Regions from separate parts of the Lysinibacillus sp. NPDC092081 genome, predicted to be linked through region 2. Evidence: a T-box and tRNA genes for the amino acid it is inferred to sense, from the RefSeq annotation. Region 2 holds a T-box; the other regions hold tRNA genes.

Evidence for each region. The T-box of region 2 lies ahead of argS (arginine--tRNA ligase). A T-box ahead of a tRNA ligase gene usually reads a tRNA of that ligase, here a tRNA-Arg.
Region 1: it encodes a tRNA-Arg, which carries the amino acid that the T-box ahead of argS (arginine--tRNA ligase) is inferred to sense. The anticodon was not compared.
Region 3: it encodes a tRNA-Arg, which carries the amino acid that the T-box ahead of argS (arginine--tRNA ligase) is inferred to sense. The anticodon was not compared.

Annotation. Positions count from the first base shown of each region.
Region 1 covers NZ_JBIVRU010000002.1:227,203-238,284, forward strand. Annotated here, with positions in the region: gene ACIQLB_RS05850 (protein adenylyltransferase SelO) at 1-949, shown strand, start outside; gene ACIQLB_RS05855 (DUF2639 domain-containing protein) at 1,091-1,264, shown strand; gene ACIQLB_RS05860 (YqjF family protein) at 1,326-2,027, shown strand; gene ACIQLB_RS05865 (glucose 1-dehydrogenase) at 2,073-2,819, opposite strand; tRNA gene ACIQLB_RS05870 (tRNA-Arg) at 3,013-3,086, shown strand; gene ACIQLB_RS05875 (hypothetical protein) at 3,206-3,361, shown strand; gene ACIQLB_RS05880 (hypothetical protein) at 4,304-4,471, opposite strand; gene ACIQLB_RS05885 (hypothetical protein) at 4,674-4,997, shown strand; gene ACIQLB_RS05890 (alpha/beta hydrolase) at 5,048-5,710, shown strand; gene ACIQLB_RS05895 (hypothetical protein) at 6,064-6,264, shown strand; gene ACIQLB_RS05900 (hypothetical protein) at 6,375-6,662, shown strand; gene ACIQLB_RS05905 (Mrp/NBP35 family ATP-binding protein) at 6,857-7,903, opposite strand; gene ACIQLB_RS05910 (helical membrane plugin domain-containing protein) at 7,920-8,396, opposite strand; gene fdhF (formate dehydrogenase subunit alpha) at 8,401-11,082, opposite strand, start outside.
Region 2 covers NZ_JBIVRU010000034.1:1,484-12,565, forward strand. Annotated here, with positions in the region: gene ACIQLB_RS24235 (AMP-binding protein) at 1-1,081, shown strand, start outside; gene ACIQLB_RS24240 (MFS transporter) at 1,124-2,467, shown strand; gene ACIQLB_RS24245 (ABC-F family ATP-binding cassette domain-containing protein) at 2,562-4,166, opposite strand; partial or broken gene ACIQLB_RS24250 (excalibur calcium-binding domain-containing protein) at 4,476-4,571, shown strand; gene ACIQLB_RS24255 (hypothetical protein) at 4,766-5,794, shown strand; T-box leader at 5,875-6,095, shown strand; gene argS (arginine--tRNA ligase) at 6,142-7,821, shown strand; gene ACIQLB_RS24265 (MFS transporter) at 7,990-9,162, shown strand; partial or broken gene ACIQLB_RS24270 (MarR family transcriptional regulator) at 9,238-9,444, opposite strand; gene ACIQLB_RS24275 (hypothetical protein) at 9,852-10,979, shown strand; gene recQ (DNA helicase RecQ) at 10,988-11,082, shown strand, end outside.
Region 3 covers NZ_JBIVRU010000009.1:33,462-44,543, forward strand. Annotated here, with positions in the region: gene ACIQLB_RS14300 (amino acid ABC transporter ATP-binding protein) at 1-232, opposite strand, end outside; gene ACIQLB_RS14305 (amino acid ABC transporter permease) at 229-933, opposite strand; gene ACIQLB_RS14310 (basic amino acid ABC transporter substrate-binding protein) at 1,184-1,978, opposite strand; tRNA gene ACIQLB_RS14315 (tRNA-Arg) at 2,487-2,561, opposite strand; gene clpP (ATP-dependent Clp endopeptidase proteolytic subunit ClpP) at 3,026-3,607, shown strand; gene ACIQLB_RS14325 (hypothetical protein) at 3,762-3,965, opposite strand; gene ACIQLB_RS14330 (HPr family phosphocarrier protein) at 4,428-4,685, opposite strand; gene whiA (DNA-binding protein WhiA) at 4,886-5,833, opposite strand; gene ACIQLB_RS14340 (gluconeogenesis factor YvcK family protein) at 5,902-6,885, opposite strand; gene rapZ (RNase adapter RapZ) at 6,890-7,783, opposite strand; gene ACIQLB_RS14350 (8-oxo-dGTP diphosphatase) at 7,793-8,260, opposite strand; gene trxB (thioredoxin-disulfide reductase) at 8,695-9,639, opposite strand; gene ACIQLB_RS14360 (tetratricopeptide repeat protein) at 9,740-11,082, opposite strand, start outside.

The sequences.
Region 1 (11,082 bases), on a different contig from region 2:
AGTTTTAACGCGTATTGCAAGCAGTCATTTGCGAGTTGGGACTTTCCAATATGTAGCGAACTTTGGATCTGAGAAGGAGCTGAAAGCTTTGGCGGATTATGCTTTGGAACGTCACTTCCCTAATGCTGATGTAGCTCAAAATCGTTATTTAACCCTTCTACAGGAAGTTATAAAGAAACAAGCATCTCTCATTGCAAAATGGCAGCTAGTTGGTTTTATTCATGGCGTCATGAACACTGATAATATGACCATTAGTGGTGAGACGATTGATTATGGTCCTTGCGCCTTTATGGATACTTATGATCCAGCGACAGTATTTAGCTCTATTGATCGACAAGGCCGTTATGCTTACGGGAACCAGCCTAATATCGGAGGATGGAATTTAACACGACTGGCTGAATCATTAATACCGTTAATCCATGAAAATGAGGAAGATGCTATACACTTAGCTCAAGAGGCTCTAAAGCAGTACCCTCAATTGTATTATGCAAAATGGCTAGCAGGTATGCGAGCAAAGCTTGGGATATTCAACGAAGAAGATCAGGACATGGCACTCATTGAAGAGCTTCTAAAGTTAATGCAGCAACATCAAGCAGACTATACAAATACATTTATCGCATTAACCTTCGATAAATTTGATGAATCAACGTTATTTAGTACAAATGAATTTAAAGAATGGCATAAGAATTGGCTTGCAAGACTAGAAAGACAACAAGAAACAAAAGATATGTCTCAACAATTAATGCGTGAGCATAATCCAGCAGTAATTCCACGAAATCACCGTGTAGAAGAAGCTTTAGAGGCTGCAGTTGAACAGGAAGACTATAGCGTAATGGAGCGATTACTGGATGCTCTTGCTCTTCCGTTTGCACATTCTAAGGAGCAGCAGAAATACGCGACATTACCAACACAATCTAACCAACCATATCGAACTTTTTGTGGCACATAAGTTGAAAGTACAATTGCCAAGGAAAATCTTTGTGGGTACAAAATAAAAAACGAAGGATAAATTCTTCGTTTTTTATTTTGTAAAAATTGTCACTACACAAATTCCTGAGCATACGCTATGTAATGAATAGTAGTGAAGGGAATGTGTAAAGTGCATAAGTATTCAAAAGGTTGGTTTGTGAAGCAACTTCGAGATCATGGTATTTTGGTGCATCCACAATATAAAAGTCATTTAGGCAATTATAAAGAATCCGAACTGCGCAATTTATATTACCGATATGTTGAAATAGAAACATTAGATTCAGAACAAAAATAGTCATTTTCGTTTGAATAACTCCTTTGTAGGAAAGAATTTAACTACAGAAAGGAGTTATTTTATGTGGAGTAAATCGTGGATGTTGACGCAAATATGGCAAGATGTGTTGTTTCTACATTGGCCAGTATCACCTAAGGATTTAGAGCAGTACATTCCGCAAGAGTTGCAACTGGATCTCTATGAAAATAACGCTTGGCTTAGTGTTGTCCTTTTTAAAGTAAAAGGACAACGACTGAGATATCTACCACCATTACCAGGAGTAGGTTCCCATTTGCAGCTTAATGTCCGGACATATGTTACATATAATGGCATGAAAGGTATCTATTTCTTTAACTTAGATGTTACGAATCGTTTTATCGTACAAATAGCTACAAAGGGCAGTTTATCATATCGCCATTCAAAAATAGCTTTAAACCAAACAGGGAACAATTTTTCTTTTACAAGTTTATATCATGGTGCACTAGATGAGAGGTTGAAAATTTCATATCAACCGACTGCCAGTGAAATAATTACTTCGACCTTTGATAAATGGTTAGTGGAACGTTATCATTCTTGGTCGAAGTGGAAGAGTTCTCTAGTTCGCATAGATATAGATCATATGCCATGGCAGCTACAACGAGTTCATATTAACATTGAAAGCAACACACTAGCTCCATTTGTGAAGGAATCTATACAAGGCATTCAACCTATTGCTCATTATTCGAAGAGTAAAGAGGCTAGAATTTATTCGCCAAAAATAGAAACCGGATTCAAAAATGCTTAGTGAATCTGGTTTGCTTTTGTTCATTGATTGAAAGTAGTGTGTTACCTACTCTTCATACATCATTTTCTTTGTCATCCCACCATCAACTGTTAAATTAATGCCTGTGACGAAATTATTTGTGGGGCTAGTTAAATATAAGCAAGCCTGTGCAATGTCTTCAGGTACGCCTACACGCAACGATAAATGCTGCTCGTGATCAATCTTACGGAGCTGTTCATAATCACCCGTTTCAATCCAACCAGGCGAAATACAATTAACCGTAATATGATCTGGACCTAAAGAACGCGCTAAAACATGTGTTAATGCAACGATACCGCCTTTTGTTGCTGCATAGGCTTCGGTATGGGGCTCAGACCTCTCAGCGCGTGTAGAGGCTATAGAAACGATTGAGCCACCATTGACATTAGCTCGCATAACTTTTGCAGCCTCTCTCGAACACAAAAAGACACTCGTCAAATTAGTTTGGATGATATCGTTCCATTCGTCCAACGTTACGTCATAGAGAGATTTATGTTGAAATTTACCCGCATTATTAATTAAAATATGAATAGTACCAAAATAATTAACAACTTTTTGCATTAAAGAAACGATGTCTTGTTCTTTCGTAACATCTGTTTGAACAAAAAGAACAGAATAACCTTGCTTAAGTAAATCTTTTTCCAATTCCTGACCTAATTCTTTATTTACATCGGCAATAACTACATTGGCACCATTTCTTGCATACGTAAGTACAATGCCTTTGCCGATCCCTTGCGCACCGCCAGTTACGACGACAACTAAATCTTTAAACATAATAGCTTCCTCCAGTTTTATTGCTTTTCATTATTTTAGCAAAAGAAGAGCTGAGAGTGGGCATAATGGGGTACATGAAATCATATAATATTAATATGAGGCAAACCTTGCCTTCATAGTAAAATTAATGTTGACATTATGATATTAAGCACATATAATAAATATTGTCCTTATATGGACTACATAACATCATGTCTCAGTAGCTCAGCAGGATAGAGCAACGGCCTTCTAAGCCGTCGGTCGGGGGTTCGAATCCCTCCTGGGACGTCCAGTTTTACAACGTTATATCTAGAGAAATAAGCACTTTCGCTTATGATTCAATTTTACAGTACTCGGTCAGTCGAGTTTCTGTACTAATGAATTATAGGTGGAGGTGCTTTTTTCATTTGACTAAAAAGAAGGGGATATTTGATATCCAAATTGAACAACCGTTAATTCAAGTTAGAAAACGTGAAGTAAAACGTAATGATGTGGCAATTGGACAAGCGTTGTCAGTCATTCTGAAACAACTTGAAGTAAGTGGCTGCAAAATCTTTAATTAACTATGTATTAACTAGTCTTTATTCTGAAATGTATTTGTATTTGTCAGATTAACAATTACTAATTTCATTTAGTAGTTAAGCTTCGAAAAGCTTTAGCTTTGAGAAGGATATTTTGAACTTATAACGCTTTAACTGTTAATTCACTTTAAGCTTACCGTTATCTAATTTTCTCAGTAATATGTCCGTGAAAACCCCCTAAAGTAAGACAAACACCATCAAATCCCCTGAAAATTGATTAAATAGTCCTGCGTTTATCTATGATTTCACGTCTTACTAATTTTGATGATTTTAACTCGTTATACCGCTGATTCAAGTTTATTAAACAAGTATCGCCTTATATAATTGAAGATACTTAAACGAGTGATACCACTGATTCAAGATTCTTTAACAGCTAGTGTTATATGTGTCAAATATGTGTCTTCGTGTGCAGTGAATATAGGGGGAAATTGCCCATGTTTCGTGCGTTAAGTGTGGGAAAGGAAAGAAAAAAGTAAATCGTTTCTTCCCAAACAGCTTAGAAGTGACGCTGGTGACGTTTCACTTTCAATCACAAAAATCACCACATCCGTTAACTGCAATATAAACAAAAAGAATCGTTTCACCGATTATTATAAAAATACTAAATGCTTTCAATAAGGTAACTAAACAGCCTTTGCTATTTCTGTAAATATATAATCCTCCGATATTAAATATTAGTATAAGTATATAATTTACTATTAATTTTATAGTCAATTTCTAACTCTATCTCCTTTTGATGTACCATGTTTTCTATGTACATGACTTGCAAGATTATAATAACACCAAATATTGCACTTTGCACTGGATGCTGAAGGTAATATAAAAAAAGAGAGAACCAGCAAAAGCCGATTCTCTATAGTTTAAAATTCAGTGTTAGGTCAGGGTGTGACATGCCTTGCCTATGTAAGTGTATAAGAACCGCCTCTATTTACGGGGCTTTTTCTTTTTCTTTTTGTTTGTAACCTTTTTGCTTTTAACCTCTAAATAAACCTTAACACCGTAAAAAACACTTACCCCAACAACTTTAAATGCTGTTATAACAGCTGTGCTAACCACCATTAAAACTATTTCCAACAACAATAATAAATCCATTTTCGGAATCCCCTTATAAACTTGATGTCTATTATTTGCAAGCATTATAAGGAAACCCTCTTTTAATTTAACAGGAACTCGTAATTTTTTTAAAAGTCTACAAAGGTACAGGCTTGTAGACGTGCTGGAATGGAAGATTGGCAATTTGCGATGTTAAAAATCATTGTAGACGGTGATGAAAAGGACTTGGAGGAACTATTGAATGGACTTAATCGACAAACTGAAAAAGGCTGATAAATTGCTACAAGGTGAAAATTTACATGAAAGCAAACCATTGTTAATTCAGTGGTTTGCTGAAATCTATCAGGAAATTACAGAAACACCCTTTACATATCAAATGGGGTATAAGCTTACAACCATGCAAGCACACATTCCAACCTATAGAAAATACGCTATGAAGCATAGAGAAAAAGCACTCGCTGCTACCCACCTTATTCTGATGGATGGTCTCCCGGGAGCAATGGTGCCCTTGAATTTGATGAAAGACACCATTTACCCTCACAGCAACTGCTTACCTTCGTGCTAGTGCATGGTGCTTGGGCTGATGCTCATTTCTGGGATAGAGTAGCGGCAGAGTTGCGCAGTCGAGGGCATGACGTCTATACACCTGAATACGCAGGTCACGGCGAAGATCCGAATAAAAATGTCACGCATGCGATGATCACGAAGTCCGTCGTTGATTTTATAACAAAATGGAATCTACGTAACTTTGTTCTCGTTGGGCACAGTTTCGGAGGGTCAGTCATTCAAAAGGTTGCAGAGCAGGTTCCGGATCGCATAAAGCGACTTGTTTTCTGGGACGCGTTCGTACTGAAAGACGGAGAATCAGTTGCTGACGAATTCTCGCCCCAAATGTTACAAGGTTTTGAACAGCTCAGAGCCAGCTCGAAGGACGATACGATCTTTATGCCGTTTTCCTTGTTTCGGGATTCGTTCGTTAATACGGCCACTTTAGAGGAAGCTAAACGGATGTATGAAAGCGTTACTCCGGAACCGGCTAAGCCGCTTTTCGAGAAACTGGATCTGAAAACGTTCTACTCGCTACCTACGCCCAAAAGCTATGTCTATTTCTACCAAGACAACGCATTGCCACGAGGGGAGAATTACGGCTGGCATCCGAATATGTCCAGACGGCTCGGGCAGTTCCGCCTGATTGTAGGTGATGGTGATCACTTTACGGACACGCGTACAAGGCCAGCTATGGTAGCACAGAAATTTTACGAGGCTGGTCGCGACTGACTATTGTAAGCGGGATTAAGTTAATGATTAGCTTTAATAAACCATAAAAAGGCCACTCGTGAGGAACAAAAAGAACCGAGTTAGAACCAACTGAAAAGTGCTTTAAATCCTTTGTTTTCAAGGATTTGAGGCATTTTCTTTTTTCATGTTGTTCATTCTTAATGTGGTCAGATCAACTTCTTTGAAAAATGTATTTTGTTGCACTTAGCCTCTATTGGGTTATTCACATGTAATTAATGATGTTCTCACTAAACCATATATCATTCTCCTTCCGTAAAGATTCTTTTGTAAATTAGAATAATTTATATAAAAAACAGAAAGAAATATGTGTAAAAATGTTGGAGTTGATCGTTATGGAATTTGATAAAGAGTTAGAAATTTACTGCTACAGCTGTCGTAAAAAAACTGTATTTACACGCAAAGATATGCATAATAAAAGTGGGGTAGATAGTCACTGTAGTGAATGCTCAGGTATTTGGTTTGAATGGCAAAATCGAGCTGTAGAGAGAGAAATGGAAAAGTGGATTGAATATAATAAAGGACTCGTAAATTAGAATAGTCAATGATACCAGCCTGAATGTCTCAAAAACGAAAGAAGCGGAAACTTATAAAAAGAGTTATAATATAATAGGAAGAAACTCAATAAAGAGAGATGGATTTTAACATGAATGAACAACTAGTAGATTGGATTACACGTTTTCAAAAGGAGAAAGATATAGAGGCTCTCGCAAACTTAAAAGACTATTGCTACTATATGATTGAACCTTTAATTGAGGAATTTACGGAGAAATACGGTGAAGATGCTGGGGAGTTATTACGGTTAAAATGGGATAAGCGTTTTTATTTTATTTTTACAAAGTATCAATTAAATGTTGGGCTGCCTTTAGATACTTTCGTTAAAAATACGTACCGCTTTTATTTTATGCAGATTTTAAAAAAGGCTGGTTATTGAATTACATATAGGGGAGTGTTTCAAACTTGAACATTGCTCGATAAAAAAATCCTTGTCTCGTGTAAAAGTGAGGCAAGGGTTTTTGTGTTTTATCATGCTTTTGGCGGGAGATTAATTGCCTGTAAAAGTCTGATTGGTGAAGACTAATCATCAGTAGGGGATGAAGAAAACCACCTACTGATGAAAGGTACATTTTATTGATACATCATATCTTCTGCAAGGTGGGTAAATACCTCACCGATAATGGAGTCTTCGTCATAAACGGAAGAACCTGTATTTTCCTCAGGTTGCGCAAATGGAATTTGAGCGATGATACTTGTCTGAAGCTCATCTGCTAATTTTTCTGCGCCACCTTGACCGAATAAATAGTTCTTTTCACCATTTGAGTTTTTAAAGTAAGCCATGTTTTCAATAACACCAAGAATCGTGTGGTTCGTATGTTGAGCCATCAGACCTGCGCGAGAAGCAACATGAGAAGCTGCAAGATGTGGTGTTGTTACAATAATTTCATGTGCTTGTGGGATCATTGCCGCCATATCAATGGCTACATCTCCTGTACCAGGTGGTAAATCTATAAGGAGATAATCTAATTCATCCCAATGTGTATTGACAAGGAAATTACGAATCCATTTGTTGAGCATTGGGCCACGCCACATGACAGGTTGGTTTTCGTTTGTGAAAAAGCCCATCGACATGATTTTTACACCATGACTTATTACTGGAATAGCTGTTTGGTCTATCATTGTTGGCTTTTGATGAATCTTCATCATGGCAGGAATACTGAATCCATATATGTCGGCATCTAAAATACCTACACGTTTTCCAAGACGGGCAAGAGCTACTGCTAAGTTAATCGTCACGGTAGATTTACCGACGCCACCTTTACCACTAGTAACTGCTATAAATTTGACACCAGAATCGGGTAGAAGCATTTTAGGCATACCTTTATCCGTCACTTTTTCTGATTTTAAAGAAGCTGTTAAACTACGACGTTCGTCATCTGTCATAGAACCAAATGTAATGGAGACATTTGTTGCGCCGATTGCTTTCAACGCTTCTTCAACATCTTGTTGGATTTTGGCTTTCATAGGACATCCTTGAATAGTCAAGATAATATCAAGTGAGATATCCGTACCGTTGACTTGAATATTGCGTACCATATTCAAGTCAACGATGCTTTTATGAAGCTCTGGGTCATCGATTTTCTGCAAAGTTTTTAAAATGTGTTCGTTCGTTAGCATGTTAGAAACCACCTTCCTATTTTAGGCCTTTGCCAAGCCCTTTTAAGAAGTGAACGCCAAAGTTTACAGCACGATTAACATCAGGATCGTTTAACATTTTGAACAACTTAAAGGCGCTAACTTTTTCATCCGATTCAACGGCTTTGTTCGCTTCATCTAAGCCGGTATTTAAGCCTTCAATAAGCTTTGTTGTTGTTTCTGGATTCAATTCGGTTAATGCTCCTGCAACACCCATTAAGTTGTTGATGATATTCGTAACAGGCTTACGCGTTAATTGACCAAGAGCGATATGTGTAACATCCTCTTTTGCTTCAAGTAGTTTCGTAGCTGCTTCTAGCGCTCCAATATCATTTAATTCTGCCATGATCGTAAAGACCTGATTCACCATTTCTTCATTCTCAGAAAGTAGTTGCTTTAAATTCTCTAACTTTTCTTCCTTTAGTTGCTCTTCTGTTACTTGCGCTTTTTGAATTGTCGTAATTGGTGCAGCCATGAAATCACTCCCTTTCGTTAGTTGTTAAGTGAACGTAACCAGGACGATTCCATTTACGTTGTACCTCAACACCATTTTGTGGATGACGTTTTTTATAACGCGGGTTTGTTCTAGGAAGTGGCGATTTTCCTTTTTGCTTCAATACTTCTACGCGTACTTTTGTTTGTTTGTACGCCGGTGTCGATGTATTGATGTCTGCAGCCGGGCCAGTTAAGAAATTAATCGCTGAATCTTTGCTAACAGAGTTCATTGGTAAGAAAAGTTCATTTCCTTGTACGCGGTCTGTCACTAGGGCATTTAATTTTAATGCACCCTGAGGAGACACTAAACGAAGAAGAGCTCCATCTTCAATGCCACGTTCTTTTGCTAGTTCTGGTGATACTTCAACAAAAATTTCAGGTACTTTCGATTGAATACCTTTTGATTTATTTGTCATATTACCTTCATGGAAGTGTTCAAGCATACGACCGTTGTTAATATGGCAATCATATTGCGCTTCATATTCAACCGGTCTGATCCAATCATTTAAAGCAAAACGAGCTTTTTTGTCAGGGAAGTTAAAGCCATCCTCATATAGTAAAGGTGTGTCTTTACCATCATGGCTACCCCAACAGAAGCTACCCCAATTTTCTAATACATCATAGTTCGCTTGCGAGAAGAATGGAGCAAGACTAGCCATTTCAGCAAAGATTTCACTTGGGTGACTGTAATTCCAGTCAGCACCTAGGCGACGTGCTACTAATTGAAGGATTTCCCAATCGGCTTTTGATTCACCAAGTGTTGGTAATACTTGATATAGTCGTTGTACACGACGCTCTGTATTCGTGAAAGTACCTTCTTTTTCAAGAGAAGGTGCTGCTGGTAAAATAACATCCGCATATTGTGCTGTACGTGAAAGGAAGCAATCTTGTACAACAAAGAAGTCTAATTGTGAAAGTACTTTATCTACATGGTTAGCATCGCAATCTACAAGTGCCATATCTTCCCCAACTAAATACATTGCTTTCATTTTACCTTCCATGATAGCATCTAACATTGCCATATTCGTACGACCTGGTTCAGGTTTGATTTTCACACCATATGCTTCTTCAAATTTCTTACGTGCTTCGTCGTCTATTACTTTTTGATTACCTGGTAATAGATTTGGTAGTGTACCCATATCACAAGCACCTTGAACATTGTTGTGACCACGAAGAGGGTAGGCACCTGCACCTGGACGACGATAGTTACCAGTAGCTAGAAGTAGGTTAGAAATGGCAGCTGATGTATATGAGCCACCTGTATTTTGTGTAACACCCATACCCCAAAGTACACATGTACCGTCAGCATCACGAATCATTTCAGCAACATTTATCAATGTTTCTTTTGAAATGCCCGTTTCTTTTTCTGCATATTCTAGTGTGTATGTTTCAAGTACATCTTTAAAATCATCAAAGAAGTGTACGTTCTCTTTAATGAAGGCTTCATCATGCCAACCTTGATCGATCATATATTTTGTAACGGCCATTAACCATACTTGGTCTGTGCCTTGTTTTGGGCGCATGAAAATATCAGAACGCTCAGCCATTTCATGTTTACGAACGTCGGCAACAATTAATTTTTGACCGTGTAACTTATGGGCACGTTTTACACGAGTAGCTAAAACAGGGTGACCTTCTGCAGGGTTTGCCCCAACAATAATAACAAGGCCAGCTTTTGCGATATCTTTGATCGTTCCAGCGTCGCCACCTATACCAACTGTGCGTAGTAGGCCATCTGTAGCTGGAGATTGACAATAGCGTGAGCAGTTATCAACGTCGTTTGTTTCGAATAATTGACGTGCCATTTTTTGAATTAAGTAGTTTTCTTCGTTTGTAATTTTTGAAGAAGAAATAAAGCCGACAGAACCAGAACCGTGTTCTTTTTGAATGCCACCTAGTTTAGTAGCAATTAAATCAAGAGCTTCATCCCATGAAGATTCAACAAATGCATCATTTTTACGAATTAATGGTTTTGTAATTCGTTCTTCAGAGTTGATGAAGTCCCAACCGAATTTTCCTTTTACACAAGTAGAAATAGCATTTACAGGACCGTCAGAAGGTTGCACTTTTAAAATTTTGCGGTCTTTTGTCCACACTTCGAACGAACAACCTACTCCACAGAAAGTACAAACTGTTTTTGTTTTCTTCGTACGTTTACTACGCATAGCAGCCTCGACTTCAGAAACAGCGAAGATACCGCTATAGCCAGGCTCGACTTCCTTAATTAAACTAATCATCGGATCTAATGTTTCTTGTTTAAGTCCAGTCATAAAACCAGCTTCACCAAGCATTGATTTTTCCATTAATGCGTTACATGGACAAACGGTAACACATTGTCCACAGCCTACACATGAAGAATCGTTAATGGCAACGCCTTCATCCCAAATTACTTTTGGTCTTTCAGCTTCCCAGTCAAGAGATAATGTTTCATTAACTTGTAGGTTTTGACAAACCTCTACACATTGTCCACATGCGATACATTGGTTTGGATCATATCGATAAAACGGGTGCGACATGTCTACTTCGTGTGGTTCGACTTTTGGTTGATAAGGATATTTTTGATGTTCGATTTCCATTAATTCTGCTGTGTTGTGTAATGTACAATTTCCGTTGTTATTATCACAAACTGTGCAGTACAGTAAATGATTTTCTAGTAGACGATCCAT
Region 2 (11,082 bases):
TCATAATGTGCATTTCCCAACAGTTTCGTCAGAAGATATAGTGGCATTGCTTTATACATCTGGGACTACATCCAAACCAAAAGGTGTTCAAGTGACACATGCTAATTATATTTACACAGGTGAGTTAATGGCTCGTTCAATCGCTTTAACACCTGAAGATCGAACATTTATTGTTTTACCGCTTTTCCATGGGAATGCGCAATATTACTCCACGATGTCTGCCATCATGGTAGGGGCGGGCATTGCTGTTACGGAGAAATTTAGTGCTTCGCGTTATTTTAAACAAGCAAAAGCATTAGGCGGAACAGTAGGTTCTTTATTTGCCGCACCTATTCGTATGATTTTAGCGAAAGATTATGAAGAAGAGGCAAGGAATAATCCATTACGACTTGTCCTTTTTGCACAATCAGTGGCAGAACACCAATTAGTACAATTTGAAGAACAATTTGATGTGAAGTTATTACAACTGTATGGTTTAACCGAGACAGTTGGGATTCCACTGATAAATCCTCTATTTGGAATACGGAAAAATATGAGCATTGGTAGACCAAGCATTGGTTATGAAATTCAGCTTGTCGATGAACATGGGAACCCCGTGAATCAAGGGGAGATTGGTCAAATTGCCGTTAAAGGGGTACCAGGAAGAACTCTAATGAAAGGCTACTTTAAAAACGAGCAAGCGACAAACGACACTATTAAAGAAAACTGGTTACTAACCGGGGATAACGCACGAATTGATGGAGATGGTTATTTCTATTTTGTTGATCGTATAAAGGATATGATCAAACGTTCGGGTGAAAATGTAGCAGCGAATGAAGTGGAGCGTGTATTAACAGAGCATCCATTAGTATTTGAAGCAGCAGTCATCGGTGTGCCAGATGAGATGCGTGATGAAGCTATTAAAGCGTATGTTATTTTACAGGCTGGCTCTGATGTAAGTGAAGAGGTATTAATTGCGCATTGTCGGCAACGTCTCCCAAAATTTAAAGTGCCAGATAGTATTGAATTTGTGACAGATTTTCCTCGTACACCAGTCGGCAAAATTCAAAAGCAAGTTTTACGTAACGCTATTTTTAGTTGAAGCGAATGATATAAAAATTTGAATGTAGAGAGAAGGGGCTATATGAAAAATGTGAAGATATTATTAGCAAGTTTAGCAGGATCAATCATTGAATGGTACGATTTTTATTTGTATGGTACGGCAACGGGATTAGTTTTTACAACCCTATTTTTCCCTTCGACTAATCCAACAGTGTCGATTTTAATTGCTTTTGCTACGTTTGGAGCTGGCTATGCGGCACGTCCGATTGGAAGTATAATTTTTGGACATATGGGTGATCGTGTCGGAAGGAAAGCCTCGCTTATGCTTACGTTAATAGGAATGGGCGGTAGTTCTTTTTTGATTGGTTTATTACCTACGTATGCGCAGGTTGGGTTACTCGCGCCAACGCTATTAGTAATACTGCGACTTATTCAAGGGATTGCACTTGGTGGTGAATGGGGAGGTGCCGTGTTACTAGCTACTGAATCGGCTACAAAAGGTGTGCGTGGCTTTTTTGGTTCTATTCCACAGCTAGGTGTACCAATCGGTTTAGTGTTAGGGACATTTAGTTTTACACTGATATCTTCATTAACGACAGAAGCGCAATTTATGGTCTGGGGTTGGCGTTTACCATTTCTATTTAGTGCAGTGTTGATAGTATTAGCAATATGGATTCGAAGCGGAATTGAAGAAACACCTGAATTTAAACGCAAAAAAGACAATGGTGAATTAGCTAAGATACCAATTGTCCAAGTATTTAAATATAACAAAAAAGATATATTCCGCATTATTGGATTAAAAATAGGGGACGGATTCTTTAATGTATTTTTAATGTCATTTATTTTAGTGTATGCGACGACGTATATTGGCTATACAAGGGATGTCGCATTATTTGCTTTAACAGTAAGCTGCGCAACAATGATTGTAACAATTCCACTTGTTGGCTATTTTTCAGACTTTATTGGACGAAAGAAAATTTATATTGGTGGCCTTATCACAATGTTACTGCTAGCTATTCCATATTTCGTCATGATTCCGATCAAATCAACTTATTTCTTTACGTTGCAAGTCATTTTACTAGGTATCGTATGGGCAGCCATTTTCGCGACTCAAGGTACGTTCTTCTCTGAATTATTCCCAGCGAATGTTCGCTATACAGGGCTATCCTTTGGCTATCAAATCGCTGCGGCAATCGTCGGCTTTGGACCAATGCTTTGGACATCTTTAGCAACAGAATATGGGGCATCTCCGTATTTATTTGGTGGATTGATGATGGCGGGGCTCCTAATATCACTGTTACTTGCCGTATTTTCGCCTGATACACGGACGATCACTTTATATGAAGAAACTGTCGAGAAAGGACAAGAAGATGAACGCATGTCAGACGCTCAAGTGGAAGTGGCAATGACAACCTCGACAAAGTAATCGTGTACATTATTTTTACAAGGAAAGATAATAGCTAGACTCATTTATAAACAAACAGGGTTCTCCTTTTTGAATAGGAGAACCCTGTTTGTTATTAGTTTAAGCCTTGGCTATCTTTCCACTCTAGGAATTCATCATAAGTTAATAGCTTATCTAAAATTGTGCCGTCTTCACGGATTTCGATGACACGGTTCGCAATTGTTTGGATGAACTGATGGTCATGAGATGTGAAAATCATTGCCCCTTTGAAGCGCATAAGTCCTTCATTTAGTGCTTGAATAGATTCAAGGTCAAGGTGGTTTGTTGGTTCATCTAGTAAAACAACGTTTGCTGTAGCAAGCATCATTTTAGATAGCATACAACGTACTTTTTCGCCCCCTGATAAAACTGAAGGAGATTTTTTCACTTCTTCACCAGAGAATAACATACGACCTAAGAAGCCGCGTAAGAAGCTTTCTGTTTCATCATCAGGAGAATATTGACGTAACCATTCCACTAATGATTTCTCTGAACCTTCGAAGTATTTATCGTGATCATTTTCAAAGTAGCTTTGAGAGGTTGTTACGCCCCATTTGACTGTACCAGCATCTGCTTTTCTTTCGTCCATTAGAATATCAAGAAGAGCCGTTTTTGCCATTGGATTACCAAGTAAAATGATTTTATCCTCTTTGTTCATCGAAAAGCGAATATCTTTAAATAGTGTTTCGCCTTCATTGCTTGCTGTAAGGCCATCCACTGTTAACACATCATTACCGATTTCACGGCCAGTTTGGAAGTTGATGAATGGATATTTTCGGCTAGAAGGTTTAATGTCGTCAAGCTCGATTTTATCCAACATTTTCTTACGAGAAGTCGCTTGGCTTGATTTTGAAGCGTTCGCAGAGAAACGAGCAACGAATGCTTGTAGCTCTTTAATCTTTTCTTCTTTCTTCTTGTTTTGGTCTGCCATCATTTTTTGTGCTAATTGGCTAGACTCATACCAGAAGTCGTAGTTCCCAACATATAATTGGATTTTAGAGAAGTCTAAATCCGCGATATGCGTACACACTTTATTTAAGAAGTGACGGTCATGGGATACGACAATAACCGTATTTTCAAAGTTAATTAAGAATTCTTCTAACCATTGGATTGCTTTTAAGTCAAGGTGGTTGGTAGGCTCATCTAGTAATAGAACGTCTGGTTTACCAAATAGAGCTTGTGCTAATAATACTTTGACCTTGTCAGAACCTTCAAGGTCAGCCATTAGCATATAGTGAAGCTCGTCGCCAATCCCTAACCCGTTTAATAATGTTGCTGCTTCTGAGTCAGCTTCCCAACCATTTAGGTCAGCGAATTCACCCTCTAATTCAGCAGCACGCATGCCATCCTCATCAGAAAAGTCTTCTTTTGCATAGATAGCGTCTTTTTCAGCTTTTACTTCCCAAAGACGTTTGTTCCCCATAACAACTGTATCTAATACATTGAATTCATCATATTCAAAATGGTTTTGTTTAAGGACAGATAAACGTTCGTCCTTACCCATTGATACGTTTCCTTCTTGGGCTTCAATTTCACCAGAAAGAATTTTTAAAAATGTTGATTTACCAGCACCATTCGCTCCGATTAAACCGTAGCAATTCCCCGGTGTGAATTTTATATTTACGTCTTCAAATAGTTTACGATCGCCATAGCGAAGACCTACATTACTTACTTGAATCATGCAAGTTCCTCCTTTTTTCACAATGGCACTAGTATATCATGAAATATGTACCATAGTCTATAAACATTATTAAATCAACGTTTAGCTTAAGTTAAATTATTGTATTAACCTAAGTTCTTTGTAGCATATTTTTGAATAAAGATGCAGATTCTGTTTAAACGCTTGAGGAAGGAGAATTCTTTCGGTAAAGTCGTTAAAAATATCACTTAATATTTAACTTCTCAAAATCCGTTTGCAAAAGAATCCAGTAGTTTATCAAAAACTAAACCCTCAAACGGAAGCAAGTCAAAATATTAAAATTGTACAGAGTCTCGTAAGGATTATCCAAATGAAGTAGGCCTCGATCACCAGGCTTATGAAAAAAAGCAAGATCGTGATGGAGATGGATGGGCTTGTGAAATATAATAAATTAGCTACCTGTAATTGGTAGCTTTTTTTTGTAAATTCTCATTTATTCTGCACATACATTTACATACTTATTTAATCCTTTATTATGCGTTTATCCTCATGTTACATTTATTATTCAAAGCATATATAGAATATATAAACTTTATCAGAATAGATCCTTTTAATTTTATATAGTAGAAAGGGAGCGGATTTTGAAAAGATTTTTATTTATTTTGATAATCATCGCAATGATTTGTATTGTCTTTAGTAAAAAAATATTTTCAATTGATGATTATAATTCTTCTGAATCTAAGCTTTACATCAATGTGTTTGATCCTAAAAGTTTGAAGTTTACATTCTATCAATTTGACCAGCTACAAAATAAAAGTAAATTATTATTAAGTAAGGAAACGGCGGATTATACTTCTTTCGCTTATTCTGAAGGTAATAATAAATTGTATTTTGCTGATGGCATATCAGATCATACAATACAATTATTTGAAAATGACCTAAACACGAATCAAATAAAACAGTTAACCACTGTATTTAATAACGTTGATTTTATCCAAATAGACAAAGAGCAAAAAATCATCTTTATGAGAGTGCTATTAAGAGATGCATTTAGAAATTTTCATATAGCTACCTATAATCTTCAAACAAAGAAAGTACAAATATGGGAAGAAGAAAACAATGATAGAAGTGTTTTAGATTTTAATTATAACCCGAATAATAATCAATTAATTGTAGTCTCATTCTCCGAGAACGAAGATCAGAAGAAACTCACAGAGGCTAATAAAAATCAAACGAAATTACAGCCAATCAAACACAGTTTAGATATTTATAATATTGAAGGTCAAAGAATGAAACATATAGTCGATGTAAAGAGATTTATTAGTGGCGCATCATTGGCACCAGATGCTAGCTCTGTAATTATCAGTTATGATGAAGCTATAGACAATCCTACTTCGCATGTTGTAGAAATAGATATCCAGTCAAACACCGTAAAACCACTACTAGACAGTAATGGTACTTATGCAAAAATTCGCTCCGTTAAATTCGATGAAAACAAAGACGGATTTTATTTTTTATCTAGTCTAATTGATGAAAATAAACGTTATAGTATTTTAGAAATACCTAAAGAGAGCGTACTCTCATACTATAACTTCAAGAAAAATAAGGTGCGAAATGTATGGCGGGCTGAAAAAAGCGTTATTGTTAATTATTCAGCAGAACATTTTTAATGTACCACTAACTTCTTGATAATTCTGAATAGACTGTTGACTTTAATCAGTAGTTCGTGTAGGATATTCAGAAATTACAGTTAAATTCGATGAGAAAGAGAGTAGTTTATGGAGATACTGGAAAGCGAATTAGGGATGGTGTGAGCCTAATGCAGCAGCCATAAATGAAACGCACTTTGGAGAAGATTCTCGAATTAGTAGTAGAGAATATCGGGGAGTCACCTCGTTAACAATGGAAAGTGGTCATATTTATATGGCAACTAGAGTGGTACCACGGGATAACTATGCTCTCGTCTCTATTTTTAGAGACGGGGGCTTTTTTTTATGAATTGAGAGGAGAAAGGAGAATGAACATGCATACACAAATCGCGAAAAGTATCGCTGATGCCTTAAATAATGAGTTATCTGTCAATGATATTCAATATTTACTAGAAAAACCGAAAAATTTGGACTTAGGGGATTTGGCATTTCCTTGCTTTACATTGGCAAAAAACTTAAGAAAATCTCCAAACAGTATCGCATCCGACCTAAAAAACAATTTAAGCAGTGATTTAATACAAGAGGTTCAAGTAGTAGGTGGGTATGTCAATATATTTTACCATCAGCTAACGATTACACATCAAGTGCTTAGCCAAATAGTAAAAGAGAAAAATTTATACGGGACTCACCGAGAGTCAAAAGGGAATGTAGTGTTGGATTTTTCTTCACCTAATATAGCGAAGCCTTTTTCCATGGGCCATTTACGTTCTACAGTGATCGGCAATGCTTTGGGCAACATCGCCGAGAAGAACGGCTATAAAGCGATTCGCATTAATCATTTGGGTGATTGGGGAACACAATTTGGGAAATTAATCGTTGCCTATCGAAAATGGGGAGATCAACAAGCTATTGAAGCCGCCCCAATTGAGGAATTGTTGAAAATTTATGTAAAGTTCCATGAAGAAGCGGAGCAGGATGATACTCTCAATGAACAGGCACGTACCGCATTTAAAGCATTAGAAGATGGAGATGAAGAGGCGTTAGCTCTATGGCAATGGTTTAGAGATGCATCACTCGAAGAATTCAAAACCATTTATCAACTGCTTGGGATAAACTTTGATTCATTTGCTGGGGAAGCGTTCTACAATGACAAAATGGGCGCTGTTGTTAAGGAGTTGGAAGAAAAAGAACTGCTTGTAAAATCTGACGGTGCTTATGTCGTTGAAATAGACAATATGCCACCATGCTTAATTACTAAAACCGACGGTGCCACGCTCTATGCTACACGTGATTTAGCAGCTGCTTTTTATCGTAAACAACAATATGACCCTAAAAAAATATTGTATGTTGTAGGAAATGAACAATTTCTTCATTTTAAACAGTTATTTAACGTCATTGAAAAGATGGGGTACGATTGGGCAAAAGATTTACAGCATGTGCCTTTTGGGATGATCCTAAAAGAGGGTAAAAAAATGTCGACACGTAAAGGAAAGATCGTTTTATTAGCAGATGTACTAACAGAAGCGATTGCTACGGCGAAGGGAAATATAGAAGAAAAAAATCCAAATCTAGTGGATAAAGAGAACATCGCACAGCAGGTAGGTGTGGGAGCGGTTATTTTTAATGATTTGAAAAATGACCGTCTTCATGATATTGAGTTTTCGATTGAGCATATGATGCATTTCGAAGGGGAAACAGGGCCTTATATTCAATATACGTATGCACGTATCTCATCTCTATTGGAAAAAGCAAATGAACATAATTACGAAGCATCATTTGAATCGTTAGGTGAGCAAGCATGGCCAGTCATTTTGTTACTGGAACAGTTTCCGAAAGTAATCACCAGCGCTTTTGAACAAACAGATCCATCGCAAATTGCTAAATATGTCTTACAATTAGCGCGTCAATTTAATAAATATTATGCGCAAAATAAAGTATTGGTCGATGACAGCCAAAGAACATCACGATTAGCATTTTGTCATTGTGTAGCCGTTGTGTTAAAAGAATCGTTAGCATTATTGGGAATCGCTGCACCTAAAAATATGTAAGCACTATAAGCCGCATCTACGTTCATATACTAGCTACATTTTCATCATTAATTGACCGATGCTAGAAAAGATGGTAAAAGGGAATAGTGAGAATTCAGAGGTCTGACAATAATGGTAGATTTCAGTTAATTTTTAACCGTATTAATAGAGAGAAGGTTTTTAGGAAGTATGGAGAAAAAGCAATGGCGTGTTTCAATGGTACTTGTGGTTGTTAGTATTTTCTTCGTTGCGCTCAATATGCGCCCAGTAGTCACAGGAATAGGGCCACTATTTAATGTACTTTTGGAATCACTCCATATATCAAATACCAAAATGAGCTTTTTAACATCTATTCCGGTGTTTTGTATGGGACTCTTTGCACCATTCGCAGTACCATTACAAAGGAAACTCGGAACAAAAACAGCTATTACGCTTTTAATAATTATCCTGGCATTAGCAAATGGGCTACGTTTATTAAAAGAAAGTTATGTATTACTTGTAGTTACAAGCTTTGCTGCAGGATTTGCCATTGCACTTATTGGACCCATATTAAATGCTTATATAAAGAAAAAATTCCCGAACCGTTTTACTACCGTGGTTGGTATTTACTCATTTGGAATAGGAACAGGGGCAACATTGAGTGCGGCACTAACAATAACATTTTATAATCATTTTCATGCGAGCTGGACGATAGCGCTTGGCAGTTGGGCAATACTTGCAATCATTGCTCTTTGTATATGGATACTAGCAATACAAAATCAAGAGCTACCAGAGACAGGTGTATTGACAGAAGATGCAGCACGAAATCCTTGGAAAAATGCCCGTGCTTGGACCATTTTAATTTACTTTGGCATACAAACATCTTTGTTCTTCTCAATAATGTCATGGCTAGTACCGATATTACAGGCTAATGGCTTTTCCCTTGTCGCTGCAAGCTCCATGCTAACATTTATGTCTATTGTACAAATGGTTGGGAATATTTTGGTCCCCATACTAATGGAAAAATGGTCAAGTCGAATCGGCTGGCTCTTTTCATTAGGGGGATTAGGCGTGTTTGGCTTTGTGTTGCTTTGGTCAGGCTCAGGATCTTTGTTATGGATTGCTGTATTCATAATAGGTATCGTATTAAGTGGCTTATTTCCAATTGGTTTATTGTTACCATTGGATGAGGCAAGAAATGATGAAGAAGCAAATAGCTGGTCATCTATGGTGCTTTCAGGTGGCTTTGTAATAAGCTCCATTATCCCTATACTTATTGGCTATTGCTATGATGTAACTGGTAACCATACATTTACCTATATGATTTTTATAATATTAATGATTGGCATTATAGCTACTACATTTATGCTAAAGAAAAAATAATGTCAAGACATGCGCGAATTTACGTGCATGTCTTTTTTTCAAAGCTAAAACTATAAGACACGAGAAAAGCCGATGTTTTACATTCTGTTTAGTCGTTCCTAGCTTTCTTGCAATATTGTTGAACGATGTTTGATCTTCAGGTAAATGAGCGATCGCTAAAATAACCATAAATTGTCTAGATGTTAATTTTTCTAAATATTGATCGGATTGTACTTGAATTTTATTTCCAAGCGAAAAAAGTGCTGAATATATTTGCTGCATTAAAAATAATTCTTGGTTCATAATGATTTCCTTTCTTTTAGACAATGTATTGTCTAAATATGATGATAACAAAAAAGACAATATATTGTCTATAAAATTTATGACTAGCTGCATTAGGGGAAGCCTGTCTTTTTTTAAATAACATTTTAACCGCAAATTATAAGCCATTTTTCATAGCAAAGTTAAAAAAGAGACGTTTTTTATAGGTATAACAGATTGAATAAAAGGTGAGAGCACTATTTTTATAACAATTAATTTTTAATAATATTATTATGTAAACTTGAAACATAATATAACCTTGTTTATGATAGACAAGAAGAGATGTTTAACTTGCTTTCAGCAATGAAATTCTCTGCCTCTATGGTGATGAGATGAATGTAGTTTGAAGTTATTTTTCAACAGGTGTACAAACATCCGTCGGGGCATAATTGATAGAAAGTTTTGGTGAAAGTATGCGGAAAAAGATGCTCATTCTTGGAGCAACAGCTTTATTATTAACGGGCTGTGGAAATGAAACATTGGCAGAGGTGTTTAACACTAAGAAGACCGATGTGAAAACGGAAAAGGTTGTGACGAAGAAGCAAGAAAAAATTGTACCGGAAGTAAAAGTAGTTGGGGAAAACGGAATCGGTGCAGGGATCATTGTTAAAAAAGAGGACGCTAAGCTCTATATTGTAACAAATGGTGCGCTTGTATCTTCAAAGCCAACTGCGCTCGTACAATTTAATAATGACAAACTTAAGGAAGCCGATGTGCACTATATATCTACTGCTTATAATATGGCCATTTTAGAAGTACCATATAACGCATCGGTAAAGGTGCCGACTGTCTATAACGGCGAATTAAATCAGTTAGCTGTTTATGTTGATAGCTTACCGCACATCATTAAAAAATATAGTGACAGAGTAGCAGCTTATTACATAGATGCAGATCAAAATATACTTATCGGGAGCCCCGTTCTAGAAGCAGAGAATGGTGAACTTGTGGGCATCTATTTTAAACGCAAGCAAAATGGTGTATCACAGCCGTTTATATTGCCCTTTAAAGATATTGCGGAGTTATTGGATGAATGGATCGAGGGTAATATGAAGACAAGTGATCGACTAGCTCAATCGAAAAACTTATCCCCTTATATAGAACAGGGTGATAAAGAAGCAGTCCAGCAAGCTATCGATCAATACGGAAAGAACATTTTTGCTTATAATACCGATGAGGTAAAGCTGTTTTTAGAGACATTTTATAAACATTTAAAAGCGGCTGTTGATATTCATGATGCTAGTGTCATGAAGCCTTTTGTAGGTACAGACGATTTACAAAGTACACTGGATCATATGGTAGCGAATTATGCATCCAAACAAGCGAAAATACGTTTTTACAATACGTCGATTAAAAACATTAGCATGGAAGGACAAAATATTGTAGTTCGTGCTATAACAGAATATGTACTAACAAATTCGGCTGGTCAAGAGGCACTAGCGAACTCTATGATGGAATATGAAATAAATAAAAATGAACAGGGCGAGTATAAACTTATTCGTCTAACAACTAAGGAGTGAAAAGTTGGATGGAGCAAGCAAGACAAATGCTACAACATCATTTTGGCTATGATTCATTTCGCAATGGACAGGCACCAATTATTGAACAAACATTACGAGGTCA
Region 3 (11,082 bases), on a different contig from region 2:
CTGCACGAATAGCATTAATATTTGTTTTTGGCTCGTTAATCTTCACATTCTCGATATAAATTGCACCATCTGTTACTTCTTCTAGCATATTGATGCAACGTAAAAACGTACTTTTACCTGAGCCTGATGGACCTATAACACAGACAACTTGCTTTTCCTGTATTTCATAATCAATGCCCTTTAACACTTCTAGTTTGCCAAAATATTTGTGTAAATTCTCAATTTTAATCATCGTGCTTCCCGCCCTTCTGCCTTACGAGGGACATAGCTATTACTAAGTCGTTTTTCGACAAACGCTACAATCTTTGTTACTCCATACGTTAAAATTAAATAGAGTAACGCTGCAACTATATATGGTTCCCAAAAACGGTAGCTAGCTCCGGCCACGATCTTACTTGCATATAAAATATCCGGTGCCGCAATAACAGTTACTAAAGATGAGTCTTTTAATAAAGCAATAAATTCATTACCTAACGGCGGAATCATACGTCTAAAAGCTTGTGGCAAAATAACTTTTCGCATCGCTTGGTTATGTGTTAAGCCAAGAGAACGAGCTGCCTCCATTTGCCCTTTAGCAATACTTTGAATACCCGCGCGGAAAATTTCTGCATTATATGCCGCACAGTTTAAAATAAGCGCAGTAATCCCTGAAACCATATAGCCTAATGAATGTCCAAAAATGGTCGGTATCAACGCTAAGTGAATTAATAAAATTTGTACGAGCATCGGTGTACCACGGAATAAATCTACATATAGTTTACATGGCCAATAAACCCATTTTCTAGTTGATAATTTTCCAAGTCCTAAAAATAGCCCTAAAAGGATTCCGCCAAAATAACCACTAAGTGTTAAAATTAGCGTCACACCAATACCACGTATAAACATATCTCGGTAGTTCCAGACTATGTCCCAGCGTAAGTCAAAGATGTCCATCCGAAAACCCCACTTCCCCTTTTAAAAATTAAATGAGGAGTTGCCTAAAAAGTCCTTCATCAGAAATCTAGCATATTTGTAAATAGTAAAAATCCGCTTCAGTATGCTCCTGTCGCAAAATCAGTTTTACAACCCTCTCTGCTACGTTTCGCCCTCTTTTTCACGTAGGAGTCTACACGGATTTTTACCTTATATCAATATATAGAATTTCTTTATTTCTTTTAGGACAGCCCCATCATGTAGACGTTTATTACTTAAGGTCTTTACCTGTAATTTCTTTATATTTACCGTTCTCTTTAATTTTTTTCAGACCTTCATTTAATTTGTTTAAAAGTTCAGTATTCCCCTTCTGAACCATAAATCCATAGTATTCTTTTTCAAATGCATCATCTTCGATTACTTTAAGCTTCTCTGTTGGATGAGCTTTGATATATTCATAAACTACCGCATTATCACCAATCGTAGCATCCACGTTACCATTTAGCATTTCTTTGATAGCAACCGGCTGATTTTCAAACGCCATAATATTTGGACTTGAATCACCTTGTAGCTTTTTCGCAGCTTCATGACCTGTAGCATTAATTTGTACTGAAATCTTTTTATCCTTTAAATCAGCTAATGATTTAATCTTGGAATCTTCTTTTACAACGATTAATAATTGAGATTCATAATATGGCTCTGTAAAGTCAAACGTTTCTTTACGCTTTTTATTAATAGAGATTCCTGCTGCACCAATATCTGTTTCCCCATTTTTAATAGTTTGGAAGACAGGCTCCCAGCCAATATTTTGCCACTCTACTTCAAAGCCCATTTCATCTGCAATCGCCTGCAAAATATCGAAATCTAATCCTACAATATTTCCTTTATCGTCAAGCGATTCGAATGGTGCAAATGTCGCTTCTGTTCCTACTTTATAAACTTTCTTACTATTTCCATCTTCGGATGGCACGTTACCTGACGATGTCTTGTCTTTTGCACCACACCCAGCTAGAACTAGTACAAATGCTGCTACAACTACCAGTAACATAGATAAACTTCTTTTCATAGCTACTCCCCCTATTTCAATATTTCCCGAAACACAATTAATATTTCTACCAATTCGGAAATTTTAGACTATTAGGTCAATTATAGTAACATTATTCTTTTTAGACAATAACATTTTGCATAAAAGTAATTGTTTTTTCATAAAAATTTATTCCATTTGGATTATCTAGAATAAAGCGGTATTAAAAAATGAAAATAGCACCAATTATGAATATTTATACATTCACAATCGATGCTAAAGTTAGATGTATTTTTTTGCAAAAAAAAAAGAATCCCCTCAGATAGGATTCTTTTTTTCGACTAGTATCACTAGTCTTCACGTACGGTATGTTCACTAAAAAATAATTTGGAGTTGTTGCTTTTTAAAAGATTTGAAAGGAACAAATGCGGGAATAATGCCTACTAGGAAACATTCCCATTATTTACCCTCTCTTTTCCCCACTAAGCAGGCTGCTAAACTACTTATTAGGAGAATTGAGTTATAACAGTATATCAAATAATCAGTAAAATGGCGCCCTCGGAGGGAATCGAACCCCCAGTGCAAGAACCGGAATCTTACGTGTTATCCATTACACCACGAGGGCAATTGAACACAAAAAAAAAGTACTCACCCTAGGCTTTACGAAAAGCATGATGTAGATAACCCTCATTTGAAGCATACCTGACAAAATAGTGTACTGTACTTTAACTTATGTGACCTTACCAATTATACAAACGTATTGCCCATAATTCAACTATAGAATGCAAAACATTTAAATTTTTTTTATCTTCATCCAGTAAGTGTAAAAACACCTACTGAAATAAAGGCACTCAGGCTAAGAATTTCACATCCTAAGAAAGCACCTGCGTGTCCAACATTGTTTATCTGAGCGAAAGCGATGCGACAGCTACAATTAAGCCAAGATAAAATTATTTTAATTTATTTCACTTTAACAGGGTTAATATTTGACCTTCCCTGACTATAATGTGTATGATAAGAATACAGCTGAAATACAATGGAAGTTTTCAGCAAAAGTATTCGAATTTAGTTTTCTAAGGAGGATTTAACATGAATTTAATTCCTACAGTTATTGAACAAACAAGTCGCGGTGAACGTGCGTATGACATCTATTCACGACTACTTAAAGACCGTATTATCCTATTAGGAAGCGCAATTGACGACAACGTTGCTAACTCAATTGTTGCTCAACTTCTATTCCTACAAGCAGAAGATCCAGAAAAAGATATCTTTCTTTACATTAACTCACCAGGTGGATCTATCACTGCTGGTATGGCAATTTATGACACAATGCAAATTATCAAGCCACAAGTACAAACAATTTGTATTGGAATGGCAGCATCTATGGGTGCTTTCCTACTTGCTGCTGGTGAACCTGGTAAACGTTTCGCATTACCAAATGCTGAAGTAATGATTCACCAACCTCTTGGCGGTGCACAAGGTCAGGCAACTGAAATTGAAATCGCTGCAAAACGTATTTTATTCTTACGTGAAAAATTAAATGGTATTTTATCAGAACGCACTGGTCAACCACTTGAAGTCATTGCAAGAGATACAGACCGCGATAACTTCATGACTGCTGAGCGTGCAAAAGAATACGGCTTAATCGACCAAATTATGGATCGTAAATAAAAAGATTAAAGGCATCCCAGATTTATTTCTGAGATGCCTTTTTTTGTTCGACTTCAAATTTATGTATGGTTTGATGGGGCTATCCTTCACTTTGGTTGTTCTATCCACGACTTTGGCTTTTCTATCCATCATTTTGACGTTTCTATCCGTCGCTCTAGCCTTTCTTTCCATCGCTCTGACTCTTCTTTCCGTCGCTCTGACTCTTCTTTCCGTCGCTCTGACTCTTCTTTCCGTCGCTCTGGCCTTTCTTTCCATCGCTCTGACTCTTCTTTCCGTCGCTCTGACTCTTCTTTCCGTCGCTCTGACTCTTCTTTCCGTCGGCTGCTCTTCTTTCCGTCGCTCTGGCCTTTCTTTCCATCGCTCTGACCTTTCTTTCCGTCGGCTGCTCTTCTTTCCGTCGCTCTGACACTTCTTTCCGTCGCTCTGACTCTTCTTTCCGTCGCTCTGGCCTTTCTTTCCTTCGGCAGCTCTTCTTTCCGTCGCTCTGACCTTTCTTTCCATCGCTCTGACTCTTCTTTCCATCGCTCTGACTCTTCTTTCCGTCGCTCTGGCCTTTCTTTCCGTCGTTCTGACACTTCTTTCCGTCGCTCTGACTCTTCTTTCCGTCGGCAGCTCTTCTTTCCGTCGCTCTGGCCTTTCTTTCCGTCGTTCTGACACTTCTTTCCGTCGGCTGCTCTTCTTTCCGTCGCTTCGATCATTGAAGCGCGGGCGTTCGCTATTATTTTAAATTAAATGACAGGACCTATTTTCTGTGCAAAAGCGCAAAAAAACTGCCCAACATAAGTTTTACTGTTTGGACAGTCTTTGCATTATAAGTTTTTTAATCTTCTTTTTCGATTAGTGCTGCTAATGCTGTAACCGCTTGCTCAGCATCGTTGCCATCGCCACTAAGTACGACCTCAGTTCCTTTTGCAATGGCTAAGCTCATAACACCCATAATGGACTTAGCATTTACTTTTTTCTCTTCTTTCTCAAGAAAGATATCTGCGCTAAAACGATTGGCTTCTTGTACAAATAGCGCTGCTTGTCTAGCTTGTAGTCCTAATTTTAATTTTACATGGACTCTTCTCTCGGTCATTCTTAAAACTCTCCTTTACTACCGTTCATCTATTATTTTTATCTTACCTTACTTACTAGCAAAAGAACAATACGCTAATCAATTTTACCTCGGCATAATTGCGTCCGGAATCGGCTTTGTGTTCACAAAGAACTCCTTTCCGATTCCGTGACACCCGCTGAAAGTTTAACATCACATTCATACCTGAAAAGTATGAAAATTCAACCACCAATTTTTTCTCCGCTTCTTAATGCATCGGCAATCTCATCGATTTTCCGTAATCGATGATTGACACCTGATTTACTAACCGTCCCACTTGATACCATTTCGCCAAGTTCTTTTAGCGTTACATCTTGATATTCTACTCGTAATCGTGCAATTTCACGAAGTTTTTCAGGCAATTGATCTAGTCCTATTGCATTTTCAATAAATCGGATATTCTCTACCTGACGTAATGCTGCACCTATTGTTTTATTTAAGTTCGCTGTTTCACAGTTAACAATGCGATTAACACTATTTCTCATGTCTCGCAATATCCGAACGTCTTCGAACTTCATCATTGCTTGATGAGCTCCAACAATATTAAGGAAATCAGAAATTTTTTCCGCTTCTTTTAAATAAGTAACAAAGCCTTTTTTTCGTTCAATTGTTTTTGCATTTAGCTCAAATTCATTCATCAAATCCATTAAAGCCTCGCCATGCTCTTTATATAATGAATAAATTTCTAAATGGTAGGCTGATGTTTCTGGATTGTTGACAGAGCCACCCGCTAAAAATGCGCCTCGTAAATACGCTCTTTTTTGACCACTCTTTTTAATGAGCTCCCGAGAAATAGTATGATTAAATTGAAAGTCGTCTGAGATGATTTCTAAATCAATTAGTAGCTCTCGCGCACCCTCTCTTACACGGCAAATGTATACGTTATTTTTTTTCAAACGCATCTTTTTTCTAACAAGTAACTCTACATTATACGGATACAGCTTTTTCATAATCGTATAAAGCCTTCTTGCGATTGCAGCGTTTTCAGTTTGTACGTCTAAGCTTAACTGTTTATTAGCAAAGGATAATGAACCATTCATACGAATTAGGGCAGATACTTCTGCTTTCATACAATGATTGTCCGCTTCTATTTGAGTTAATTCCTTTTTCGTTTCAGAAGCAAAAGACATATCACGCCCTCCTTTCAACCTTTTGTTCTTCTATGTATATGTCCATCTTATCATATACAATAAGTGCTTTATAATTCACTAACTTCTTGTTCATAGATATTCGCGTAATCTACAAGCCATTTTGCAACGTTTGCCGCATTATGACGAACCGTCCCATCTGGGCGAATCGTGGCAATATCCCGTTTAATAACCTCTAATCCCATACTTTCGAGCTTTGCAACGTCAAATGTTACTGGCTCAGCATACTCTTCCATATAAAGCTCTTTTACAGGATGAGGGAGTTTTACATTATTCACTAAAATGGAATCAATGAAGGAGTCTCCAACATGCTTGTATAAAGCTTTAACATGATCACCTGCTGTATAGGATATGGTTTCACCTTTTTGAGTCATTAAATTACATACGTAAATTTTTCTCCCTCTAGCCTTAACAACAGCTTCCCCAATTTCTTTTACAAGAAGGTTTGGAATAATGCTTGTATATAAACTTCCTGGACCAATTAAAATATAGTCAGCACGATTGATTGCTCGAATAGCTTCTGGTAACGGTTTCACATTTTCAGGCACTAAAAAAACTCGACTAATTCGTTCTTTAGCCATAGGAATTTTAGATTCACCTTCAATGATTGAACCGTCCTCAAGCTCTGCATGTAAATTTATCTTTTTATTAGCTGCTGGTATGACACGGCCATGAACCTTTAATACTTTGCCCATTTCACTAATAGCATGGTTAAAGTCCCCAGTAATATCTGTTAAAGCAGTCAGCATTAAATTCCCCAATGAATGACCACGTAAATCTTCCGATGCTGAAAATCGATATTGAAACATTTGCTCTACAAGCGGTTCAACATCCGATAACGCCGCAATCACATTGCGGACATCACCAGGTGGTGGAATATCATAGTCATCTCGTAAACGTCCTGAAGAACCACCATCATCTGCTACTGTCACAATTGCAGTAATATCAAATGGGTGGTGCTTAAGCCCTCGTAATAATGTAGAAAGCCCTGTACCACCACCAATTACAACAAGCTTTGTTCGCTTCTTTCCCATTCACTCAATCCTTTCTACGATTGATGTCACGATGCGTAATAACCGTATTTTCCTTTCCAGCTAAATATGCACCAAAATACTCTGCTAATGTTACCGAACGATGCTGCCCGCCAGTACATCCAAAAGCAATGACAAGTTGTGATTTGCCCTCTTGTCTATAGAGCGGAATCATAAATTCAAACAAATCCGTTAGTTTTTGAATGAGAGTTTGCGTATCTTCAAGTGCCAGAACATAAGAAGATACCTCAGTTTGTAACCCCGTTATATGGCGTAGCTCTTCTACATAATATGGGTTTTTTAAAAAACGGACATCAAATACTAAGTCGGCATCAATCGGCATACCATGCTTAAATCCAAAAGACAAAATATTCACTGAGAAAATATTGTCAGCATCACTGGCAAATTCTTTAGCTATTTTTTCACGTAGCTCTTTAGGCTTCATATTAGATGTATTATAGACAAATTTAGCGCGACCCTTTACTTCTGATAAAAGCTTACGTTCTTGTTTAATGCCATCTAATGGCAAACCATTTACAGCTAATGGATGTGCACGTCTTGTTTCTTTATAACGTCTAACTAAAGCTGCATCATCTGCATCTAAAAATAAAATTCGTGCAACTATATCGCCTTCTTTAAGTATATGATCGAGGGCGCCAATAAGAGAAGCAAAAAAGTCGCCACCACGCATATCCATGACAGCTGCTATACGTGTAATATTTTTACCCGAATCCCTTAGTAGGGTTAAAAATGTTGTGAGTAACGCTGGTGGTAAATTATCAATACAGTAATACCCTAAATCCTCAAAGCTCTGAATAGCTACTGTTTTCCCAGCTCCAGACATTCCTGTAATAATAACCAATTCATGTGTACCTTTTGGGCCTTCAACCACCACTGTCATCCAGCTCCTTTATTGTTCGATTGATATTTGTATTTTCTCATGAAGTAATTCAAAATCAGTTGTGTATTCGAATGTACCGTACTGAATGCCTGATTGCGAGATAGCAAATTGTAAGTTTGTTCGATCACCTTCAGCCATTGGCAAATGTTTCAAATCCTCTACTGGGTGCCATGCAAGTTTGCCTTCTCTAGTTTCTTTAAACGGTACTCCTTCTATATCCTTTGCAACAAATGTATAAAGCATCCATTCGTCCACTACCTCATTATTTTCTTTAATAATCATCGTATAAACACCCTTTAAATGAGCATTTATTGGTGTGACATTTGTTTCTTCTTGAAACTCACGTACAGCAGCCTCATAAATCGACTCACCGCTCTCCATTTTACCGCCAGGAGCTACGTACCAGCCACGTCTTGGCTTCTGAAGTAATAATACTTGACCGTCTTTTACGGCTATTAAATTTGCAATTCTTTGCATAGGCACACCTCTAATCTCTTTTGCATTCTACCTTTTATTATAGCAAGACCAAACAAGGTTTGTCCTCATTTCTAAACTTTAGGCGCATTGCAATTTTAACTTCATCGATCATCTAGGAAACATGCTTTTTTAACCTCTACTCAAACATATGAAACTCTGCCATAAAAAATCAAAATTTCTGTTCACAAAAAATAGGTTGCTCCACCTTATTTGGTGGAAACAACCTACTCAACAAAATAAAAGGGGGATTGCTAATTACAATTTATATATTACACCTTTTATATGTCATTCAAGTTACAACTATATTAAGACCGTATTAAAATTGTATTTTTTTCCTTAAAACAATAAATCTTGGGCATACTTGACTGCACATCACACTGAGATTAGACTCCCTTTGCACATGTACTTTCAAAACCGGCTTACTTTTTTAATCTTTAAGCATTAATTTTTTCTAATAATTCTTCCACATAGTGCTGTACTGCTTGTGCTGCAATACTTCCGTCGCCTGTCGCTGTAACGATTTGACGAAGTGATTTTTCACGTACATCCCCAGCTGCGAAGATTCCTGGTACTGTTGTTTCCATAGTATCATTTGTCAAAATATAACCAGCATCATTTAAAATACCTAGTGGCTCAAATGGTTTTGTTAACGGAAGCATACCAATGTATACAAATACGCCATCAGTAGCAAAATCAGATTCTGTACCGTCTATAGTTGATTGTAATGTTACACTTCCAACTTTACCATTAGCCTCATTAATTTCTTTGACTGTTGCATTCCAAATGAAATCAATTTTTTCGTTAGCAAAGGCACGATCTTGGAGAATTTTTTGTGCACGTAATTTATCACGACGGTGCACAATTGTTACTTTATCAGCAAAGCGAGTTAAATAAACGCCTTCTTCAACAGCAGAATCCCCGCCACCTACGACAACAAGGTTTTTTTGCTTGAAGAATGCACCATCACATACTGCACAATAGCTGACACCACGGCCTCCAAGTTCTTTTTCGCCAGGCACGCCCATTTTTTTATACTCTGCACCTGTAGAAATAATGATTGCTCGTGTTTTATATTCTTTAGTACCTGATTTTATTGTTTTATATTCCTCACTATCAATAATTTCAGTTACATCGCCATACGCATATTCTGCACCAAATTTCTTAGCATGATCGAACATTTTTGTAGACAGCTCAGGCCCTAAAATTGTATCAAATCCTGGATAGTTTTCTACTTCTTCTGTACTTGCCATTTGTCCGCCAGGGATCCCACGTTCAATCATTAAAGTTGAAAGGTTGGCACGTGATGTATAAACAGCTGCAGTCATACCAGCCGGACCTGCACCAATTATTACAACATCATAAATTTTTTCTTCTGACATAAATACTTCCCCCTAAACAGATTTTTTACTTTTTTATAATAACTTTAGTATGTTCATCGTATGTGAAAGTAAAAAGTTATTCAACTATGTTGCTCACGGTCTAATTATGAGTGTCTGGTAAAAACTTTAAAATTTCTTCAATATACTTCGATAAAGTAGACACTGATACTCCGTATTGCTGAGCTATCTCCTTTTTTGTAACCTTGAGCATTCGGGAAGAACGGAATAAATAATCATTTGCTCCTGCAATAGCCGCTGGATTTGTAAAACGATAATTGTTCATCAATGCTTGCTCACAAAGCACAAACCACATTTGGAACATTGGTGCAATTAATGTCGTAAGCTTTCCATACTGTTCTAGTAATATTTCTGGCACACTTACTGCTCGTATAAAGCTTGCCTCTACTTTGTTTTTCATATCAAATTGATGTCCTAGTGCATAAGCTAGGAATAGCTTTTCATACGCATTGAATTGTTCAACGTCTACCCATTTGGGATGTGCGATAATTTCCTGTTTATGCGCTGTACAACTTAGTAAAAATAAACCAAATATGCGTTCACTTGTATAATCGCTCTCCAGCTTATCTACAATATAATCACGGTCATGTTCTAATGCATCAAGTGAATACGTGTTTTCTTCTTGACGCCAAGGTTCAAAGCCTTCTTTATCGGGATCTAGCTCAAGTAGCTGCTCCCATGTACTCTTTGAAATTTCTTCATGTCCTGAAAAATAAGCTGCATGTGATAACCAAAAGTAAAAACCAGCATCGCCTACATAGCCTCTTTTTTGCATGCTACGCAACCATTTAAATGCTACATCATATTGTCCAACGAGCGCTAATGTTGCACCCAGCTTGTAGCGATGTTCCCATAAGTATGGCTGGATTTTCACAAGTACTTCTAAAAGATCCTTTAAATCTTCTTCATTTTTTTCATAGTATGCGATAACCGTTAAATTACATAGTGCATGTAAATTCCCCTTATTTTCACGTAATACAGTGTTTAGAAGAGCCTTCGCCTGTTCTGCTTCACCAACATAAAAATAGGCAAGGGCTAAGTTGTTATAAGCTGACCAAAAATCTGGTGTATCTTCAATTAAGTCTTCTAGCATTTTAATAGCTTCAGGGAAATCTCCCTTTTCCATACAACGTCTTGCTTGTTCCTGGCGATATAAATCTTCAGCAGAACCTTCAAGCTCCTCAAAATCATCCTGCTCAAAATCAACAAACTCTAATATCTCAGCAGCTTCATCTGCATAGGCACCCTCTGGCTCTATTTGTAAATATTGCTCTGCAAAGCGTTTAGCATCATGTATGATGCCGATACATCCTGATACCTCTGCCATGTAAAAAATAATTTCTGGATTGTCTTTATCTATCTGATAGGCACGACGAAGAAGATCATACGCTTCCTCGAAACGTTGACCCTCTAACTCTATTATCG